2 linked regions of the Candidatus Scalindua japonica genome follow. Each later gene encodes a partner of the first gene's protein in a complex. Links are inferred from orthologs where the notes say so. Each region holds a gene or a part of one and is shown on either strand. Other genes may lie near its edges.

Region 1 (7,830 bases):
TGTAGCAGCTTTTGTCACCTTCTCTACAACTTTTTTTAACTCCTTGACAACCGGGTTTGGCTTAGCTGCCTCCTCATTGGCTTCCACCTGTGTACCACCTGCCATAAAAGCAACGACTAACATTAATGCAATTAACAATTCTCGCATAACTTTCACCTCCATGAAATTGGCTTTGATAAAATCATTTTTTCGCTAGAGTCTGCACTTTCCCTTTTGTCTTTAATTCCTTTTCAGCAAAAATAGAACTGCACACATCAATTGGACCAACTGAAACTACTATCATCTAAATTTCTTTTTCAACAAATTTAACTAAAACATCTTCCATCAATGAAAGATTTTACACTCCTCCCTTCATAGTCACAGTATCATAGTTTCTAAAAAAGAAAAAATATTATATTAATTTATAAACTACGTTTTATAGACTTATCAGTATAAACGATATTAAATACCTGTAATCCCAACGCATTCACTATACAAGGCATCATTTGATCGGGTCAACTGCCACCAATGACCTGTTATGTAAATATTCCCCAATAACATATTGTAAGAACTACCATGAAATGATTTCATAAATGATACTGTATTTTATATTACTATCTGAATTATATAAAATACGCCACACATTTAAAAGGATTGAATTTGTATAAGTGAGCAAAATATATACCGTTTACAAGGCAAGCTGTCGAGACAACCCAAGTTTCTGCATCCCATAGACATATGCAAATTTTCTCTATAAAAAACAAGCAACTTGATTATCACTTCTTTTCTTTCTTTTGACAATCTGTAAATTCATATTGTAATTCAGGAAAAAAAGAACAATTTATCGGAATTTAACAGGTTACACAGAAGTACTTAATTCACAAAGACCCATATATTGCTTATCAAGGAACCAACCATGGATTACAAAATTATCAAAATACTTTTTCCAGAACTCTCTGTTAAAAACAACCTTTCCTCTTTTAATCCACCTTTTCAGTTTCCTTCTTTGACTGCTCAATAATTGGCGGAACAAGGTGCGATGGAACAACATCATAATGCGAAAACTCCATCGTATAAGAACCCCTGCCACCTGTCATTGATTTCAGTTCGGTTTCGTAGTTTTTAATCTCCTCCATAGGAATGCTTGCCTGAACAACCTGAAGGTCTCCAAAAGAGTCCATACCCTGCACCCGACCTCTCCTGGAAGAGAGATTACCTGTAATATCACCCATAAACTCAGAAGGAATAGTTACCTGTATGTTAACCACAGGTTCCAGTAAAACGGGTTTCGCATCGTTAAATGCGAGCTGAAATGCCTTTGATGCCGCGATCTTAAATGCAGCTTCGGAAGAGTCAACATTATGAAAAGTACCGTCGTATAGTTCAACTTTGACGTCTACTATCGGATTATTACTCAGGATCCCCTTTGCTATTGTTTCCCTTAACCCCTTTTCCACCGCCGGAATATATTGAGAAGGTATTGCTCCACCAACAATCTTACTTACATATTCAAAACCGCCACCCCTCTCCAGAGGTTCTATACGCAAATATACCTCTCCGTACTGCCCCTTGCCCCCCGTCTGCTTTTTATGTTTATATTGTGCGCTTGCTTTTGTAGTAATCGTCTCTTTATGAGGGATTTTTGGTTGTCGCGACTCTACATCAATGTCATAACGGCTCTTTAATCTACTAAGGATAACATCCAGGTGTAGATTACTCATCCCCGTAACAACTAATTCATGCGTTTGAACATCTCTCGACACCTTAAATGTACTGTCTTCAGCCACCAACCTGTTTAGAGTCTCACTTATCTTTTGTTCCGCCCCGCGGCTTTTAGGTTCAATAGCCAGAGAAGCCATTGGTTTCGGAAATTTGATATCATCAAACTTCACGATAGCATCAGGATCACATAATGTGTCTGAAACCGATATATCTTCGATTTTTGATATTGTAACAATGTCACCCGGTATCGATCTTTCTATTTCCTGCTGCTCTTTTCCGAAAGTCCTGAACATATGTCCAATTTTTTCATTCTTCTTTGAACGTGTGTTATAGATTTCAGGATGGCCTTCCAGAACGCCTGAATATATTCTAAAAAAACTAAGTTTGCCAACGAATGGATCTGTAATAGACTTAAACACCTGCGCGCTGAAAGGAGCACTTTTTGAAACCTCTATCTCCTTTTCCTCTTCTGATACTTCACCCCCACTCACACTCGAGCACTTACAAGTCAAACATTTTTCCGGAGAAGGTGTATATTCCGCAATCACATCTACAATACCCTCGACACCAATCCCCTCCTTGTTCTCGCAACATAAAACAGGCACAATACTACCTGAAGCAATTGCCGTACTCAAACATCCCTGAAGTGTTTCCAGTTTTATTTCCTTTCCGTCTAAATACTGTTCCAATTGTTCATCACATACTGACACAATACCTTCTACCAGCTTCTCACGGTTCTCAACAACATCACCAATCACTCCATCCGGAACTTCATCAGACTGGTTTAATATATCCACCACTCCTTTGAAGTCAGGCCCATGTCCTATAGGTAACATTAACGGAAGACACTCTTCTCCAAACGAACTTTGAATAGAATCAAGAAGTGCAGGAAAGTCAATATTTTCACCATCCATCTTTGTAATTACGACTACCCTGGCAAGTCCTTCATCACTGGCAATATCCCACATTTTCTGTGTGTTTACCTGTATACCACTTGTTGCGGCAACTACTACCACTGCAGTTTCTACTGCATTTAAAGCACCTATTGCACCACCTATAAAATCCGGATACCCGGGCGTATCAATTACATTAATCTCTTTACCATGCCAATTACAATGAAGTACTGAAGAATCAATGGTGGTCTTTCTCTCTTTTTCTTCCGAATCAAAATCGGACACAGAAGTGCCATCATCAACGCTACCTAAACGGGTGGTAGCTCCTGCCTTAAACAGAATACCTTCAATCAGAGAAGTCTTTCCCGACGCACCATGCCCAACAAATGCCACGTTTCTAATATCTTTCGTTTCATATTGCCCCATTGTCGCCTCCTTAGAGAGTTCACTATTATCAATTCCTACAATTTATAATTCACCAAAATTCCTGAGAATTGCCAATCCGTATTGCTGACTCTTCTCAGGATGAAATTGCGTTGCAAATATATTGTCAATTGATATCATGGATACAAATGCGGCGCCATAGTCTGTTTCCGTAGCAACAACATCCTTTCTGTCAGGAACCACAAAATAAGAGTGTACAAAGTACATATATGGATCAGCCGGTAAACCTTTTAAAAGAGGCACTTCCTTTCTGGCCTGTATTGTATTCCAGCCCATATGAGGTATTTTCAGTCTCTGGTTATTTACAACAGGCAACCCGCCAAATACCTCTTTCTGCCCGTTCTCATTATTTACATTCAACCTGTCAGCGTTAAACCTGACTACCTCACCGGAAATTATATCCAGACCTTCATGTACTCCATCCTCATAACTTCTTGAAAAAAGCAGGTGAAGCCCAAGACAGATCCCCAGAAAGAGTTTGTTTTGTTTTATATGGCTTCTTATCGGCCCAATTAAATTTCTTTCCTGTAAACCATCTATCGCGTCCTTAAAGGCCCCAACACCCGGCAATACAATTTTATCAGCGTTTTCTATAATTTCAGCTTTATCAGTTACAACAGCATCAAAGCCGACCTTTTCAAACGCCTTCCCTACACTCCGCAAATTACCCATTCCATAGTCAATTATAGCTATCATCATTTTGATAATACAACAATCTCCACCCGTCGGTTTTTCTTTTTACCGCTCTTATTTTTATTGCTGGCCACAGGTTGATACTTTCCGAAACCTGCAAGATATAGTTTCTGAGGGTCCAAATGACAAGTATCTATCAGGTAATGAAGCACCGTCGCAGCCCTCTTTGCGGAAAGTTCCCAATTGGAATTATAGACTTGTTTTGTGCGCTTAATTGGATCACTATCCGTATGCCCCTCAATCCTGATAGTCTCATTTGGAAAATCTTTTTTAATGACAGAACATACTTTAGTTAAACTAGTTTTTGCAGATTCCTTCAGCTTAGTCTGTCCTGAATTAAATAAAACAGAAGACGGCATGACTACGGAAATATGCCCGTCCTTAACCTTTACACTTGCACCCGTCCCTCCCAGTCTTTGTGACATGCTTCGTCTTGTATTTTCCAGCCTGTTTTTTTCTGCAATCAGTCTTGCATTTTCTCCCTTACTTGCAGAGAATTGACTACTCAAACTATTATTTTGACTACTTAACCTGTTGTTTTCATTTTGTAACTCATCTATTCTCTGAGTCATCAAGGTTTTTTCTTCCCGGAGACTCGTCAACTCCGCACATCCTGCAAAAAGCACGATCAACGACAAAAAGAAACATTTTACAAATCCTGACTTTAAACTCATAAACACCTCCATTCTCTAAAATTAATATCTCATATTTAATAAATGTCGGTAAGAAACCAGACCTACGAGGGAAAAAATGATGTTATTGCATGGCGGGTTTCCCCGCCTGAATAGCGAAGTCTGGCAGGTTACTCGCTGACTTTGAAATTCCCACGCATTAGAATAAATATAAAAAAAGGTTTATATAAACATCCAGATAATTATCAATAATATCAGCAGAAATATCTTTAAACAGTAAACATATGAATGCTGCCAGTGATAAAAACGGACCATAGGGAATCATCTTACCCTTCTTCGAAATAAGCCTGGGTATACCAAACAATAATCCAAATAAAGGGGCTAAAAAAAATGTTGCAACACCTAGTTTCCATCCTAAAAAACCACCTATAACACCCATAAGCTTTACATCACCAAAACCCATCGCATCCTTTTTTAATACCAGTTTACCTATAACACCACAAAGGAAAATCATTCCTCCGGAAACAAAAATCCCTATCATAGATACCTGCAGCGAGTTCATCCATTGGTTGGCACTATTATCAAAAAACCCCAATGCACTATTCAAATTAAGACACCCCGTACACAGAAGACCTGCTATCGGGGCCAGGATCAACCCTGTATACGTAATTTCATTTGGTATGATATAAAACTTGAAATCTATAAACGAACCAACAATAAGAAGGCAGCAAAAGATCAGGTAAAAGATATAAGCACAAATCAAACCGCCTTTTACTATTAGAACACTATGGAATAGCAAAAGGAATACAACACCTGTTATCACCTCTATTATAGGATATAATGCTGAAATCTTATGCTGACAATGTCTGCATTTACCTCTGAGAAACAGATAGCTTAAAACAGGAATATTATCATACCATATTATACGTTTACTACAATTAACGCATTTAGAACCCGGCCACAACAATGAGGTCCTATCGGGGATTCTACAAATACAAACATTTAAGAAACTTCCGATAACGAGCCCAATGCCGAAAACCCATATTTGAATTATAATTCCCTGTAAACTTAAGTATTCCACTTTCTGAATTGTGTGTTATATTAATAAAACGTTATTCCGTTTTCAAGGAGAAATATCTTTGAGCTCAAGCTCTATATTCTCACCATTCATCATATTATTATTGTTATACAGCCGGTTTGTCTCTTTCCTGTATGGATGCCTGAGTACATATGCAATTGAACAATTTCCATTGTTTTGCTTAAGGACATCTATTTTATCCCCCAATCCAAACCCGACTGTTTTGAATGAAACGTCTCCTTGTCGAACATAGAAACCCAAATGTTTACCATTGACTCCAAAACGACGTATTTGGCCGACAGCCTTTACATTCCTGGTAGCAAACACAGGAACCTGATTACCTTCTCCATGGGGAAACAGACATTGCATTTCTTTGAATAAAGAATTCGAAATTGACGACAATCTAACCTCCATGTCTATATTCAGCGTAGGGGACAACCATTCCCCCTGCATCTGCTCTGCTGAAACTGCATTGAATATTTCCCTGAATACAGAAATATCCTTTTTTAATATTCTTAATCCCGCAGCTTGCGCATGTCCTCCAAATGATATCAGTAGCTTCCTGTCTGAGAAATATTCCTGGCATTTTACCAGTGCGTTATATAGATTGAAATCAGGTACAGATCGAGCAGACCCGTGCCCCATCTCACCATCAATCGCAATTATAATAACCGGCCTGTAGAATTCTGATGCAAGCCTGGATGCAACGACACCGACAACTCCCTGATGCCAGCCGTCATCAGATATTATTATTGCCATTTCCGAATTGACATCCACATCATTTAATATCATCTTCCTTGCCGATATTAATATTTCACTTTGTATTTTTTGCCTTCTCTTATTTTCGCTTTCCAGATATTCAGCAAGTTCCTTTGCTTCATTTTCGCACTTTGCAGTCAACAACTCTACACCTTTTTTTGCATTTCCCACTCTACCGGCAGCATTAATTCTTGGCCCTAAATTAAAGCCTACATGATTTGAATGAATTGTTTTGTCTTTTAGCCCCGCAATCTCTTTTAATGCTTTAATTCCGGGATTGCTAGAATTTTCCAGAGAACTAAGACCGTATTTTGCTAATATCCTGTTTTCCTGTTTTAAAGGGACTACATCTGCAATTGTACCTAGAGCGGTTAACCCTATCGCATCCATCAGAAAATCTCTAAACTCAATCGCAACCTTCTTATTCGGTGTTTCTGACTGACGCTCCTTTTTATGTCCATTCATATCATCAGGACGGACCGTGGAATGGTCAGTACGAGTAGAAGCCATTTGTCCTAATGCCCATGCAAGCATAAAAGCGACTCCAACACCGGCAAGCTCTCTGAAAGGATAATTTGATGTTATCAGTTTAGGGTTAATAAGTCCGAAAGCATCATCACAGCCACAAGACACCGGGTTCACTGCGTCAGCATTTTTTCCACTATCAGGCGATTTGTCACCTGGCTCATGGTGGTCAGTGATTATAAGATCAATACCTTTTCGTCTGGCAACTTTAGCCTCATCAAAAGAATTAACACCACAATCAACCGTGATAATAACCTTTGTTCCCATTTCGCTTAACTTCTCGATTGCCTCAACACTTAAACCATAGCCCTCTTCTAAACGATCAGGTATGTAATAATCTATTGTTGATTCATGATTCCAATATAATCCGGAAAGTGTCTCAAGACACTGCACCATCAATGCTGTAGCAGAAATACCATCAACATCATAATCACCATACACTGTGATTTTTTCACCCTTGCTTAATGCATCAATAATCCTCTCGCTTGATTTTTTAATATCAGGCAATAACATTGGATCACTAAGCAGAGACAACTTTGATTGTAAAAATATTTCTGCAGATTGTATATCCGTCAGACCACGGTTAATCAACAATTGAGATAATAATGGAGATATACGCAGCGCGTTAGAAATCTTTGTTTGAAGATTTATATCCAGGGGTGGGAATATCCATTTCTTTTGAAACAATTCTTGAACGGTCATTCGCTTTATAAAAGATTAAGAGAGTCTAAAGTGAACTAAAAGTAGCGACAAAAGTGTGAAGAAAGTTAAAGAGCCTAAAGTTATAGAGTGTTATTATTTACTTAACTTTAGTCACTTCAAACCCGGTAGCCTGTCCATCTTCCTCATTCAGGTGGGAGGACAGGCTACTCTATGATCCAAAAAGAACATCATTCATCTTTTCAACAAACGCTTGATTAGAATAATTTGCTTCTGAACAGGGGTTTACTATGTAAAACGGCACATCAAACCCAAAAGCATACATGTTTTCTATGCATTCGTTAATCTCTTCAGGGGTATGGATTTTTTGTGTATTAATAACAATAAAATCTATTTTATTAAGAAGTAATCTTGCTGATCTCTTAATTTTATCTAACGAGGGAGA
Region 2 (5,391 bases), on another replicon or contig:
AAATGAATATGCGGCAATCAACATACCTTCAATCACATTATGGGGGTCTCCTTCCAGGAGTGATCGGTCCATAAACGCACCTGGGTCACCTTCATCACCGTTACAAATCAGATATTTTATGTCTCCTTCAGATTGTTTTGCAAAATTCCATTTAACATGTGTTGGGAATCCGGCGCCACCTCGTCCTCTAATACATGAAATCTTGACTTCCTCAATAACCTGTTCAGGCGTCATATCCGCTAAAATTTTCTTTATCGCCTTATATCCATCTCTTGCCTGGTATTCTGAAATCGAAGTGGGGTCAAGATATCCAACATTTCGAAGGGCTATTCTTGTTTGATGTGCCAGATATCGCCATTTGTCCAGATCCTGGTTGTCTGGCGAGAATATCAGCTGGTCTTCTGGTAGATCTCCCTCTCCTTTATGGAATTTTATGATTGACGGAACTGTTTTTTTTGTGACGTTACCGTATATGTGTCTATTACCATTACCATCATTTATTTCGGTGATTACTTCCTGATGACACATACCGACACAACCGACGGTTCTGATATTCATTTCGGGAGCATGCTTCCGGAAAGCCTCGATTACTTCCTTTGAGCCAGCCGCAATTCCGCAAGTCCCTTCTCCAACAATTACGTTAAGATTATTAGCTTCCATTGTTCAATTCTCAATAAATTATCGGTTAAACCACCAGCTATACTGATGGGATTAGATAAAAGCTATGTCGCTCAAAGCGAAAAAAGATAAATAAATATATCCTGTCTGTATTCTGTTTTATTCTCTCAATCTTTCAGCTACTATATATTGGCCACAATTTCTTCGTTCTTTTTGGCGTGTTTTTTCAATGCCCTTTGAGCGTTTGCGCCAGTAAGGTTTCCGGAGACTTCGTCAGCTATTACCAGTACCGGGGCCTGACTGCAGCATCCAATGCAGGCAACTTGCTCTATCGTGTAACTTCCATTTTCAGCGGTATCCTGTTCCTCATCAGTAATATTGAGGATGTGGCGTAAGGAAGTATCCAATCTGTCTGCACCTGTAACGTGACAGGCAGTGCCGTGGCAAATTCTTATCATGTGTCGTCCGACCGGTTTTAATCTGAATTGAGAATAGAAGGTAGCTACACCGTAAACCTGACTGCCTGAAATATCGGAGTTTTGAATTATCAGGTCCATTGCAACTCTTGGCAGATAACCATATTTTGATTGTACTGCCTGTAACAGGGGAACGGTCGAAGAAGAATCACTACCAATCTTATTTATCCAGTCCAATACAACTTCAGGTTCTACTTTAGCTTCCAGTGATTGACTCATTTCAAGTGTTTATTATTTTTATGTTAAAATTTTGTACGAAGGAACATGATAAAATAAATAGCCTGAAAATACAACCATTTTTTTATCATAAAATTCAAAAATGCCTAAAGTTTGAAATAAGCTAAAGTTGTGAAAAAAATTTTTTCCTTTAGAGCCTCCGCATAAACTCGCACGAAAAGCGCTTGATGCAAAAATTTTTTTCAATCGTACTTCAAAATTACGTTAAAAGAAGACAGTATAAAACTGCACAGCACCAACAATGGAGATAATTTGCAAATTTGAAAACACCTCTCCTACGGTTTTTTGTTTTTTACTTTAAAAATCACCAATTTAATTCTGTAACAACAGATGAAAAGCAATCATCGTCTTGTCCAGGTATGCCTGAAACGCAAGATTCCCTCTCTTGCTTAAACGATCATCACCAATATCACACTTCAAGCTCCAGCCGCACCGCTCAACTGAAGGACGACGTGTCATTATTGCCTTGAATCTCTTTGCCATTGGAGGATCTTCCGTGTCTATGTGGGGTAATAACCCAAATGATATATTAATCATCCTGCCAGTTAACGAATTGGGACAACACTCTACCTGATGCAAGCATGTTGAACACACCGGTTCACCATCTGTATCCGTTGGCGCATGGTAAATGAATTTTTCTTTTTCATAACGCATTCCTTTGTAATCCATCTCATGGCCACCATTGCATATTACCACACCATACGGCGTTATCTTCTCCATGCCACGCGGCAAACCATCTGTTATTCCATTCTTGCGCCTTGGATTTAAAGATGCCTTTAATTCTAAGCCGAGTTTGTCCATAAACTTATCTTTCAAATCTCTGCTATCACACGCGCTATCATACAACGCTCTTTTAACCGATTCTTCAATCACCGGATATGTATCAAATACCTTTTCTACATGTGGAAAATATGTCTCTCCATCATGTGTCGGTCCATCCAACACTGCTCTTGCATCCAGAGGCACGCCTTGACGTGGAAAACCTACAATACTTGCTTTGTGCCCCCAATACATCTTTGTTATGGATTTCACGATTGTCCCCGCTCCTTCATCTGCCAATACCCAGTCATGTTCACACTTGTCTCTGTCCTGACAGCGACACCTCTTAGTCAGCTTTGATTGCGACTTCTTCTGCTCCTCCTTACCATCTTCGTCCTTATACTTTACTGTCTCAAACCCTGAATATGCATAATAGTGAGTTGTATCTCCTACTACTTCCTTTTCTATTTTAATCGCACCTGTCTCTATGTTCTCAGTTACCAGCGCAATCTTCATCTTATCCCATAGCCCCCACTCACTCATGATCTGGTCAAATTGCTGCAGTTTACGCTCACTTGGTATATGCCTGCTACAATACTCATCCCTTTCCCCCTTCGGTGCAAATCCACATACTCGCACAAAACTCGGATTACTCTTTAATAACATGGACACTTTTTCCGGCTCGCACGGAAATCCCATTAGAGCTGTACCCAAAAAACTTTTTAACAACGCAAAAAAACATTTTGGCCTCTTACCTCCCAATCGAAATGGCACTACCCCGGGAGATATACTCAGGGGACTTACCATCCGCTGCTTTGATTCAGCCGCTACTTCATAAAGCACATCACCTCTCTTCTCCTTGTCAACTTGCATTGTTGCTCTATTAAACAAAAGCTCCTGTCTTGCATCTTCTTTGCTCTGAGATAATACTACTTGCTTTTGGGGTTGATTTTTCAGCCTCTTTCTCTCTTCTCGTTTATTAAATTCATAAAGTGCATCGTAGTACTCAGCACCGAAATTACGGTGTTTCTCCCAGGGAAAATAATATAAAGCCCGAAACCATTCCGCATCTGGTGTATTAAGCAGTACTTTGTCATCTTCGTGAACAGTGTGAATTAGTAGCGATTTTTGGTTGATTTGAATTTGTGATATTGGTAGCATTCTAGCGTGTCCTTTCTTGTATAGTAGTTTGTGTTATTGTGTGACTTCTATTATACAAGTTGGGCACCGTATTTTGTAATTCTACTATTGGATTTTGTAAATTATTTCACAAAACCCTTTAAAATACGGCTTACTGGCTCGTTGGCACATTATTCTTGTCGCTCCTTTTACAAAATATTGCCTCTAACTCTTTTTATAACTCTTTTACTATCAACATCTTTGTAAGTTTATGCGTCTGCTCTTTAGATACTTTTGTTCATTTAAGGCACTTCAAACTTCAGCCGCAGCTATACTGCACTATTAATTAATTTATTCAAAATCAGAATAATTCATGTTTTTCTCACTATTATTCTTTTATCAGACAAAAAATCCTTTACCGTGGCTATCTCGTACTCCTTAAAATGGAAAATGGATGCAGCCAATGCGGCATCTGCCTTGCCTTTTGTAAATACGTCATAGAAATGATCAAGATTTCCAGCGCCACCGGATGCTATAACTGGTATTTCCAGACTTTCAGATATTGTCCGTGTAAGTTCAAGGTTGAAACCATCTTTGGTACCGTCACAGTCCATACTGGTTAGGAGTATCTCTCCAGCTCCTCTTGATTCTACTTCTTTAGCCCACTCAACCGCATCTTTTCCAGTAGGGGTACGCCCGCCATTTATAAATACTCCCCATCCGTCTCCTTCTCTCTTCGCATCAATGGCGACTACAATGCATTGGCTTCCAAAGCGTTTAGATGCTTTATTTATAAACTCAGGGTCTTTTACCGCAGTAGTGTTTATAGATACTTTATCTGTGCCGGCGTTCAGGAGAGTCCTGATATCATCAATAGTTCTAATTCCACCGCCAACCGTAAGAGGCATAAAAACATTTTCTGCCGTATGCCTTACAACATCAAGTATAATGCCTCTTTTTTCATGTGAGGCGGTAATATCAAGAAAGACCAGTTCATCCGCACCTTGCTGACAGTACAGTTCAGCAATTTCTACAGGATCCCCGGAATCTCTCAAACCTGAAAATTTAGTCCCTTTTACCACTCTGCCATCTTTAACATCAAGGCAGGGTATTATACGTTTGGCTAACATTATCTATTTTATTTCTATGAGAATAAACAGAATAGGTGGCATGGATAAACTCGTTTGTCCATGCTTGTAACACAGTAAATTTATTCAGAGTATGGTAATTATCTGACAGCTTCTAAGATTGTCAATAGGAAATGATTTTTAAAAGTCTTTTAAAGGGCTGCTGGCATTCGCGTACAGTTTCTTTGGTATTCTGCCTGATAAATACGCCAGACGGCCCGACTCACACGCAAGTTTCATCGCTTTGGCCATTTGGACAGGCTCTTTTGCCTGTGCAATCCCCGTATTTAACAATACTCCCACGCAACCAAGTTCCATAGCAGCAGTCACATCTGAAGCGGTTCCCACTCCGGCATCAACTATAACAGGCACGCTCAATGTCTCCAGAATTATCCTTATGTTATTAGGGTTCAGGATTCCCTGACCTGAACCTATAGGCGCTCCCGCCGGCATCACACTTGTCGCTCCGGCGTCTTCAAGGCGTTTTGCTATGATAGGGTCATCAGAGGTATATACAAGTACGGTAAAACCTTCTTTTACCAGCTTTTCAGTGGCTTCTAAAGTGCCAACAGGGTCTGGCAGCAGTGTATCTTTATCGCCTAATACTTCAAGTTTTATTAAGTCAGAAATCCCCAATTCCCTTGCCATAAATGCTGTTCTGATGGCTTCATCTGCTGAAAAACACCCTGCAGTATTGGGAAGGATAGTATATTTTTCTTTATCAATATAATCGAGCAGCGATTCTCCCGGTTTACCTTCAATATTCGCTCTTCTTACCGCTACTGTAATAACCTCTGAACCGCTTGCTTCCAGAGCCTCTTTCATTATGTCTAAGGTCTCATATTTTCCCGTACCAACAAACAATCTTGATTTAAACTCGTATTTGCCAAGTTTGAGAACTGTATCACTCATTTTATTATCCACCACCTACAAAAGTAACTATTTCTAAAATATCATTTTCCACCAGTAATTTCTCACTGAATTGTGTGCGTGGAACTATTTTACGATTTAATTCTACCGCAACATACCTTTCATCCATATCAAAACTTTTCAGC

Evidence for each region. Proteins that work in one complex are often made in the same cells at the same time.
Region 2: the proteins of hisH (region 1) and hisF are in contact, whole or in part, in a crystal structure (PDB 6RU0), measured with the Thermotoga maritima proteins. The link is inferred for Candidatus Scalindua japonica from one-to-one orthologs. Residues at the interface, in WP_004080484.1 of Thermotoga maritima: Asn15, Arg18, Arg22, Arg117, Leu118, Pro119, His120, Met121, Gly122, Trp123, Asn124, Asn134, Gly135, Tyr136, Tyr138, Val140, Tyr158, Glu180, Lys181, Ser182, Ser183, Lys184, Ile185; in WP_004080486.1 of Thermotoga maritima: Met1, Leu2, Ala3, Arg5, Ser40, Glu41, Asp45, Glu46, Ala70, Glu71, Ile73, Asp74, Ile75, Pro76, Phe77, Asp98, Lys99, Ser122, Gln123, Glu161, Thr195, Leu196, Asn247, Arg249, Glu251.

Annotation. Positions count from the first base shown.
Region 1 is NZ_BAOS01000043.1:64,888-72,717, reverse strand. What follows is about bases 1,899-4,808. They hold hisH (imidazole glycerol phosphate synthase subunit HisH), read right to left. Parts: upstream 3,735-4,808; coding sequence 3,063-3,734; downstream 1,899-3,062. Other genes in these bases: SCALIN_RS19970 (prepilin peptidase), read right to left, coding at 4,563-4,808; SCALIN_RS19975 (OmpA/MotB family protein), read right to left, coding at 3,734-4,405; fusA (elongation factor G), read right to left, coding at 1,899-3,020. In the rest of the region: SCALIN_RS19990 (cytochrome D1 domain-containing protein), read right to left, coding at 1-147; more of fusA, read right to left, coding at 960-1,898; more of SCALIN_RS19970, read right to left, coding at 4,809-5,162; single-stranded-DNA-specific exonuclease RecJ, read right to left, coding at 5,487-7,427; SCALIN_RS19960 (hypothetical protein), read right to left, coding at 7,597-7,830. UniProt on the Escherichia coli protein: IGPS catalyzes the conversion of PRFAR and glutamine to IGP, AICAR and glutamate. The HisH subunit catalyzes the hydrolysis of glutamine to glutamate and ammonia as part of the synthesis of IGP and AICAR.
Region 2 is NZ_BAOS01000005.1:304,186-309,576, reverse strand. The notes cover bases 2,461-5,391. They hold hisF (imidazole glycerol phosphate synthase subunit HisF), read right to left. Parts: upstream 4,340-5,391; coding sequence 3,581-4,339; downstream 2,461-3,580. Other genes in these bases: thiS (sulfur carrier protein ThiS), read right to left, coding at 5,253-5,391; SCALIN_RS05805 (thiazole synthase), read right to left, coding at 4,478-5,248; SCALIN_RS05815 (hypothetical protein), read right to left, coding at 2,461-3,251. Outside these bases: SCALIN_RS05825 (NADH-quinone oxidoreductase subunit NuoF), read right to left, coding at 1-660; SCALIN_RS05820 (NADH-quinone oxidoreductase subunit NuoE family protein), read right to left, coding at 801-1,313; more of SCALIN_RS05815, read right to left, coding at 1,644-2,460.